Regions from separate parts of the Bradyrhizobium sp. CCBAU 25338 genome, predicted to be linked through region 1. Evidence: predicted binding sites of a transcription regulator. Region 1 holds the regulator's gene; each other region holds the start of a gene.

What was found. The regulator PhoB, encoded in region 1, activates phosphate uptake and scavenging genes when phosphate is short. The targets are predictions, from matches to a motif close to TGTCATNNANCTGTCAT.
Region 2: a site for PhoB is predicted at 880-896, ahead of ACM42_RS01425 (Orn/Lys/Arg decarboxylase N-terminal domain-containing protein). Genes of this name have one in related genera too.
Region 3: a site for PhoB is predicted at 749-765, ahead of ACM42_RS25215 (RNA degradosome polyphosphate kinase). Genes of this name have one in related genera too.

What each region holds. Positions count from the first base shown of each region.
Region 1 covers NZ_LFKY01000003.1:489,714-491,977, forward strand. Annotated here, with positions in the region: gene ACM42_RS07580 (GcrA family cell cycle regulator) at 365-877, shown strand; gene phoB (phosphate regulon transcriptional regulator PhoB) at 1,112-1,819, opposite strand; gene phoU (phosphate signaling complex protein PhoU) at 1,852-2,264, opposite strand, start outside.
Region 2 covers NZ_LFKY01000001.1:314,828-317,091, reverse strand. Annotated here, with positions in the region: gene ACM42_RS01425 (Orn/Lys/Arg decarboxylase N-terminal domain-containing protein) at 1-835, opposite strand, end outside; gene ACM42_RS38565 (2Fe-2S iron-sulfur cluster-binding protein) at 936-1,433, opposite strand; gene ACM42_RS01410 (Lrp/AsnC family transcriptional regulator) at 1,573-2,052, opposite strand; gene ald (alanine dehydrogenase) at 2,197-2,264, shown strand, end outside.
Region 3 covers NZ_LFKY01000040.1:177,145-179,408, reverse strand. Annotated here, with positions in the region: gene ACM42_RS25220 (DnaA ATPase domain-containing protein) at 8-685, shown strand; gene ACM42_RS25215 (RNA degradosome polyphosphate kinase) at 840-2,264, shown strand, end outside.

The sequences.
Region 1 (2,264 bases):
GGCACGTAGGACTATCTTATGCCTGGCAAGACGGGTGTCAATGCCGCCCGGAAAGCCCCGCGAAACGCTGAATCCGTAGTCTTGCGGTGCCGATTTCGCGGGATTTTCACCACGGAACATGTGGACGCGAGTCGGCGGACTCTTGCGCGGGAGTCACGCCATATTGTAGCGTTTGGACTGTCAGATACGACATCTCGTGCAGCAGTTCTGATCCCTTAAGTCCTCATGTACCGGCGTAAACGTTCGGGCGTCTTGAGCGCGCCCGGCGAGCCTTAAGGGATTCTGGCCGCACGGGTTTTTCAAGGCTTAGGCAATCGCTGCGAAGGCCCCAGGATGGTAGGCGCGCAGCGAGGGAAAGGGTGCAATGACGGTTTTGACCTGGTCCGATGATCGCGTCGAGCAGCTGAAGAAGCTTTGGGAGGCCGGACTTTCGGCCAGCCAGATCGCGGCGGAGCTCGGCAATGTGACCCGCAATGCCGTGATCGGCAAAGTGCACCGGCTCGGCCTGTCCGGCCGCGCCAAGAGCCCTTCGTCGGCAGCGCCCCGGCCGCGCAAGGCGCGGCCCGCGCAGCACATGATGCGGGTGACCCGCCCCGTTGCCCGCGGCAACACCGCGCTGGCGCAGGCCTTCGAGGTCGAGGTGGAGGCCGAACCCGTCACCTACGACAATGTGGTGCCGATGAACCAGCGGCTGTCGCTGCTGGAGCTGAACGAGGCGACCTGCCACTGGCCGGTCGGAGATCCCTCGAGCCCGGATTTCTTCTTCTGCGGCGGCAAGGCGCTCTCCGGCCTGCCCTATTGCGCCCAGCATTCGCGCGTGGCGTATCAACCCGCAGCGGATCGCCGGCGCGCGCCGGCGAAGCCGGGCACGCGGTGAGTTTGCGGATTTAGCTGACTGCAGCCGTCACACGATGACGGCTCGACTTACTCGGTGTCATCCCCGCGGAGGCGGGGATCCATAACCACAGGGCGCAGTGATTGCGCGAGATGGCTACTGCGAGTCTTCGCCAAACCACGTCTTGTGGTTATGGATCCCGGGCTCGCGCTACGCGCGCCCCGGGATGACGGCCAAGATTGTTGCCGCGGCTCGCTAATTCGACATCCACAAAACTCAGGTCTGCTCCGCCTTCGCGAACCGATCGTCCAGCGCATAGCCGGCGCCACGCACGGTGCGGATCGGATCCTGCTCCCGGCCGAGATTGAGCAGCTTGCGCAGGCGGCCGATGTGGACGTCGACAGTGCGCTCGTCGATGTAGATGTCGCGGCCCCAGACGCTGTCGAGCAGCTGCTCGCGCGAGAACACGCGGCCGGGATGCTCCAGGAAGAACTCCAGCAGACGATATTCGGTCGGGCCGAGATCGATCGGCCGGCCCGAACGCGCCACGCGGCGCTTGTCGCGGTCGAGCTCGATGTCGCCATAGGCGAGCACGGTGGCGAGCCGCTCGGGGCTGGCGCGCCTGAGCAGGCCCTTCACGCGCGCCAGCAGCTCCGGCACCGAGAACGGCTTGACGATGTAGTCGTCGGCACCGGTCGCAAGTCCCCGCACCCGCTCGCTTTCTTCGCCGCGCGCGGTCAGCATGATGATCGGAAGCTGCTTGGTTTCGGGACGGGTGCGCAGCCGCCGGCACAGCTCGATGCCCGACAGGCCCGGCAGCATCCAGTCGAGCACGATCAGATCGGGAATGTGCTCCTTGAGGCGGGTGTCGGCATCATCGCCGCGCATCACCGTCTCAACGTCATAGCCGTCGCCTTCGAGGTTGTAGCGAAGAAGCTCGGTGAGAGCTTCCTCGTCCTCAACCACCATAATGCGTGCGCCCATGTTGTCGTCGCTCCTTGGGTATTCGGCACCGTTTAGGTATTCGGCACCGTCGTGGCGAAGGTCGTCATGTCGCCCTTCGGCCGCTTGTCGGTGATCGCCTGACCCTCGATCATGTAGAATACGGTCTCGGCGATGTTGGTGGCGTGGTCGCCGATCCGCTCGATGTTCTTGGCACAGAACATCAAATGGATGCAGAACGAGATGTTGCGCGGATCCTCCATCATGTAGGTGAGGAGTTCGCGGAACAGCGAGGTGCAGATGGCATCGACTTCCTCGTCGCCCTTCCACACCGCCATCGCTGCCGGCAGATCGTGCGCGGCATAGGCGTCCAGCACCGACTTGACCTGCTGCTGTACGAGGTCGGTCATGTGTTCCAGGCCGCGGAACAGTTTCAGCGGATGAAAATCCGTCTCCAGCGCTGCGACGCGCTTGCCCATGTTCTTGG
Region 2 (2,264 bases), on a different contig from region 1:
GGACGGTCGGGACGTAGATGGGGACGCCGCCACTGATCATCAGAGCGCCGTGATGGGCGGCCTTGTGGTTGTTGCGGTCGAACAGCACGAGGTCACCGTCGGTGACGAGGGCGCCGAGCGCGACCTTGTTCGACGTCGAGGTGCCGTTGAGCACGAAATAGGTCTTTTCGGCGCCGAAGATCTGGGCCGCTTCCTTCTGCGCCTTCAGCGCCGGGCCTTCATGGGTGAGGAGGTCGCCGAGATCGAGCACGGAATTATCGAGGTCGTCACGGAACACGGATTCGCCGAGATGCTCGACGAACACGCGTCCGATCGGGCTGCGGTTGTAGAACACGCCGCCGTTGTGGCCTGGACAGGTCCAGAGCTGGTTGCCTTCCTCGGCATAGTCGACCAGCGCGCCGAAGAATGGGGTCTTCAGCGTCTCGGCATATTGCTTGAGGCGGCTGATCAGGTTCTTGGCAATGAAGGGCGGCGTCTCCTCGGACAGAAAGACATAGCCGTCGATGAAATCGAGCACCTCGACCGGCAGATCCTCGAACCGCTTGCGACGGATCAGGAGGATGATGGGGAAGTCGAGGCCCCGGCGGCGCATCAGATTGATCAGCGCCGAGGTCTTGCCTTCGAGGCCCTTCTTGCCCCAGTCCACCACCATGCAGCCGATCGCCGCATCGGTCTGCACCGCCATCTCGGCATCCTCCAGCTTGCGGGCCCGGACCACCTCGAATCCGGAGCGCTGGATCTCCTCGATGATCTGGTTGAAGCGAACGCCTTCGAGGTCGTCGCTATCGAACATGGGTGCGGCGAACAGGAAATTGAAGCGCTTGAAATAGTCCATGTCGGCTCCCGAGTGTGGCGGAGACACAGCTCTCGGCACATTCGATGACAGCTGGATGACAGGAGCCGAGAACCGCGGGAAGGTTCGAGTACCTGCGGCTTCAGTCCATCAGCTTGTCCAGCGTGATCGGGAAGCGCCGAATGCGCTTGCCGGTGGCATGATAGACGGCGTTCGCAGGCGGGAGATGTCGATCAGCCGGGAGGGCCGTTCGACGTTCTCTTTCATCAGGTCGATCAGGTTGGTGCCGCCGGCAATCAGCTTCGCGCCTGGATCGGCGGCGAGCAGGCGAGTCGATGAAGGCCTGTTGCAGGAGATGCAACGCGCCGTCCTTGGCAAGGCCTTCAATCGTCGTGATCTCAGCGCCATCCTTCATGACGGCGAGGGTCAGGCAGGAGTTGACCCGTCTTCCGTCGATCAGCGCGGTACAGGCGCCGCATTGGCCGTGATCGCAGCCCTTCTTGGTGCCGGTCAACTCCAGGCGGTCACGCAGGGCATCCAGAAACGTGGTCCACGGCACGACCTCGGGTGTGCGCCTTGCGCCATTGACGACGAGGTTGATCGGAATGCGTTCGGGGATCTGATCCGTGATGTCGGCCATGGTCTGTTCCCTGCGGAAAGGCCGAGCTGGGCAGATTGTGGATGTGACGCGAGGATGCATTGCCGCCGCTGGCCAATAGCGCCCAACGGATGACGGGCTGCTTGGTTCCCGACCGGTTCTCCGGTTGGGACGAACGAGGTCAGCGCTTCGTCTCCCCGAACACCACGGTCGGTACCGCGCGGTTGACGATCTCGCGCAGCGCGAAGCTCGATTGCACACGCGCGACGCGGGGCAGGCGGGACAGCTCGGTGCGGTGGATCCGCTCGAAGTCCTGGATGTCGCGCGCGAGCACGATCAGGATGTAGTCGTCGGTGCCCGACATCAGGAAGCAGCGCACGACGGAGGGGCATTTCACCACCTCCGCCTCGAATGCCTTCAGCGCATCGTCGCTCTGGCTCTCCAGCGCGATGCGAACCAGCACGGTGGTGGTGAGGCCGAACCGGGCGAGGTCGAGCGCGGCCTGGTAGCCCTGGATGTAGCCGTCGTCCTCCAGCGCCTTCTGCCGCCGCGCCAGTGCCGTGCTCGACAGGCCGATCTTGTTGGCAAGCTCGGTGTGGCTGGCCCGCGCATTGGTCGTGAGTTCCGCGAGGATCGCGAGGTCTTTCCGGTCGAGGGCCAAGGTTTCGTTTCCAGCGTTAAAGGGCACTTTTGCGCCGGAAACCGGCGCGCGCGTGCCGAACCTAGCGGATATTTGCACGAAACCAAACGGGCGCCGTCGCTACGATGAATGAGTGGAATCAGTGCGTTGGCAAGGGAGCCCGGGATGCGTGTCGGTGTGCCCAAGGAAATCAAGGTGCAGGAATATCGCGTCGGGCTCACCCCGGGCGCCGT
Region 3 (2,264 bases), on a different contig from region 1:
AGCAAGCGTGGCAGGCCGCGTCCATCCCCGACAATTGGCGTTCGCACTTCCGCATGCGGAGAGCCTAAGCCGGGACAACTTCCTCGAAGGCCCCGCCAATGCGGCTGGTCTCGGCCTGATCGACAGCTGGCCGGAATGGCCGAACCGGATCATGTGGCTGGCCGGCCCGGAAGGAAGCGGCAAGAGCCATCTCGCCGCGATCTGGGCCGAGGAAGCCGGCGCCCGCTCGACCACGGCCAATGCGCTGACCGCGGCAGGCGTCCCGGGCGCGCTCGCCACCGGCGCGCTGGTGGTCGAGGATCTCAAGGCCAAGGATTTTGACGAGCGAGCCCTCTTTCACCTGATGAACCTCGCCCGCGAGGACGGCGCCTACGTCCTCCTCACCGGACGCGAGGTGCCGGCCTCGCTGGAGATCGAGCTTCGCGACCTGCGCTCGCGTCTGCGGGCCGTTCCGGTGGTCGCGCTGCTGCCCCCCGACGACCAGCTCTTTCGCGGCCTCATCGTCAAGTTCTGCGCCGACCGCCAGCTCACCGTGGACGAGAGCGTAGTCGGCTACCTCGCCACCCGCCTGGAGCGGTCCTCGGCCGCGGCCCGGCAGGCCGTGGAGCTGCTCGACAGCGAAGCCCTGCGGCTCGGCCGCCCCGTGACCCGGGCGCTGGCCGCCGAGTTGCTCCGGGACCCCTGATCGGCCCCTTGTACCCCGACGCCTTCTGCAACGGCTTGACGCGGCGGAACGGCGGAACATCAATGTCATCGAAACGTCATCGCTGTAACACATGCTCCCCGGGGTTTTGCGCATAAGTCGCAAAGTGAGGCGAGACAGGATGGACCGACTTCTGATGGACTCTGCGCAAGCTATTGAAATTAAAGAGAAAGCATCGGAGGCCGAGGGCCTGCCGGCGATCGCGTCGAGCCCCGAACGGTTCATCAACCGCGAGCTGTCCTGGCTGCATTTCAACCGCCGAGTCCTGGAGGAATCGGTCAATCCCAGCCACCCCGTGCTGGAGCGGGTTCGGTTCCTGTCGATTTCGGCGAATAACCTCGACGAGTTCTTCATGGTCCGCGTTGCCGGCATCAAGGCCCAGGTGCGCGAGGGCATTGCCGAACGCAGCCCCGACGGCCTGACGCCGTCGGAGCAGCTCGCCCTGATCAACCGTACCGTCTCCCAGCTCGCCTCGGACCAGCAGGCGATCTGGCGCGACCTGCGCAGCGCGCTGGCCGAGGTCGGCATCGTGCTGGTCGACGGCAAGGACGTCTCCAAGTCGGAACGGACCTGGATCGAGGACTATTTCCTCAACAACGTCTTCCCGCTGCTGACGCCGCTTGCGATCGATCCGGCCCACCCCTTCCCGTTCATTCCGAGCCTCGGCTTCACCATCGCGCTCCAGCTCACGCGCGCCGCCGACGGCAGGCAGATGAACGCGCTGATCCGCATGCCCGGCAAGATCGACCGCTTCATCCGCCTGCCCGCCGAAGGCACGGTGCGCCTGATCTCGCTGGAGCAGGCGACCGCCCTGTTCATCAACCGCCTTTTCCCCGGCTACAATCTGCACGGCCAGGGCTCCTTCCGGATCATCCGCGACTCCGAGCTTGAAATCGAGGAAGAGGCGGAGGACCTCGTCCGCCTGTTCGAGACCGCGCTGAAGCGCCGCCGGCGCGGATCCGTGATCCGGCTCGAGATCGACGCCAAGATGCCGGAGCAGTTGCGCAGCTTCGTGCAGCATGCGCTGTCGGCGGCCGATGACGAGGTGTTCCTGGTCGACGGCGTCCTCGCCATGAACGAGCTCTCGCAACTCACGCGGCTCGACCGGCCTGACCTCGAATTCACCCCCTACGTGCCGCGCCACCCCGAGCGCGTGCGCGAGCATGGCGGCGACATCTTCGCCGCGATCCGGCAGAAGGACCTCGTCGTCCATCACCCCTACGAATCCTTCGACGTGGTGGTGCAGTTCCTTCAGCAGGCCGCGCGCGACCCTGACGTCGTCGCGATCAAGCAGACGCTCTACCGCACCTCCAACAACTCGCCGATCGTGCGCGCGCTCGCGGAAGCGGCCGAAGCCGGCAAATCCGTCACGGCGCTGATCGAGTTGAAGGCGCGGTTCGACGAAGAAGCCAACATCCGCTGGGCGCGCGATCTCGAACGCGCCGGCGTGCAGGTCGTCTACGGCTTCCTCGAATTGAAGACGCACGCAAAACTATCGATGGTGGTGCGCCGCGAGGGCGGCAGCCTCACGACCTACGTCCATACCGGCACCGGCAACTAT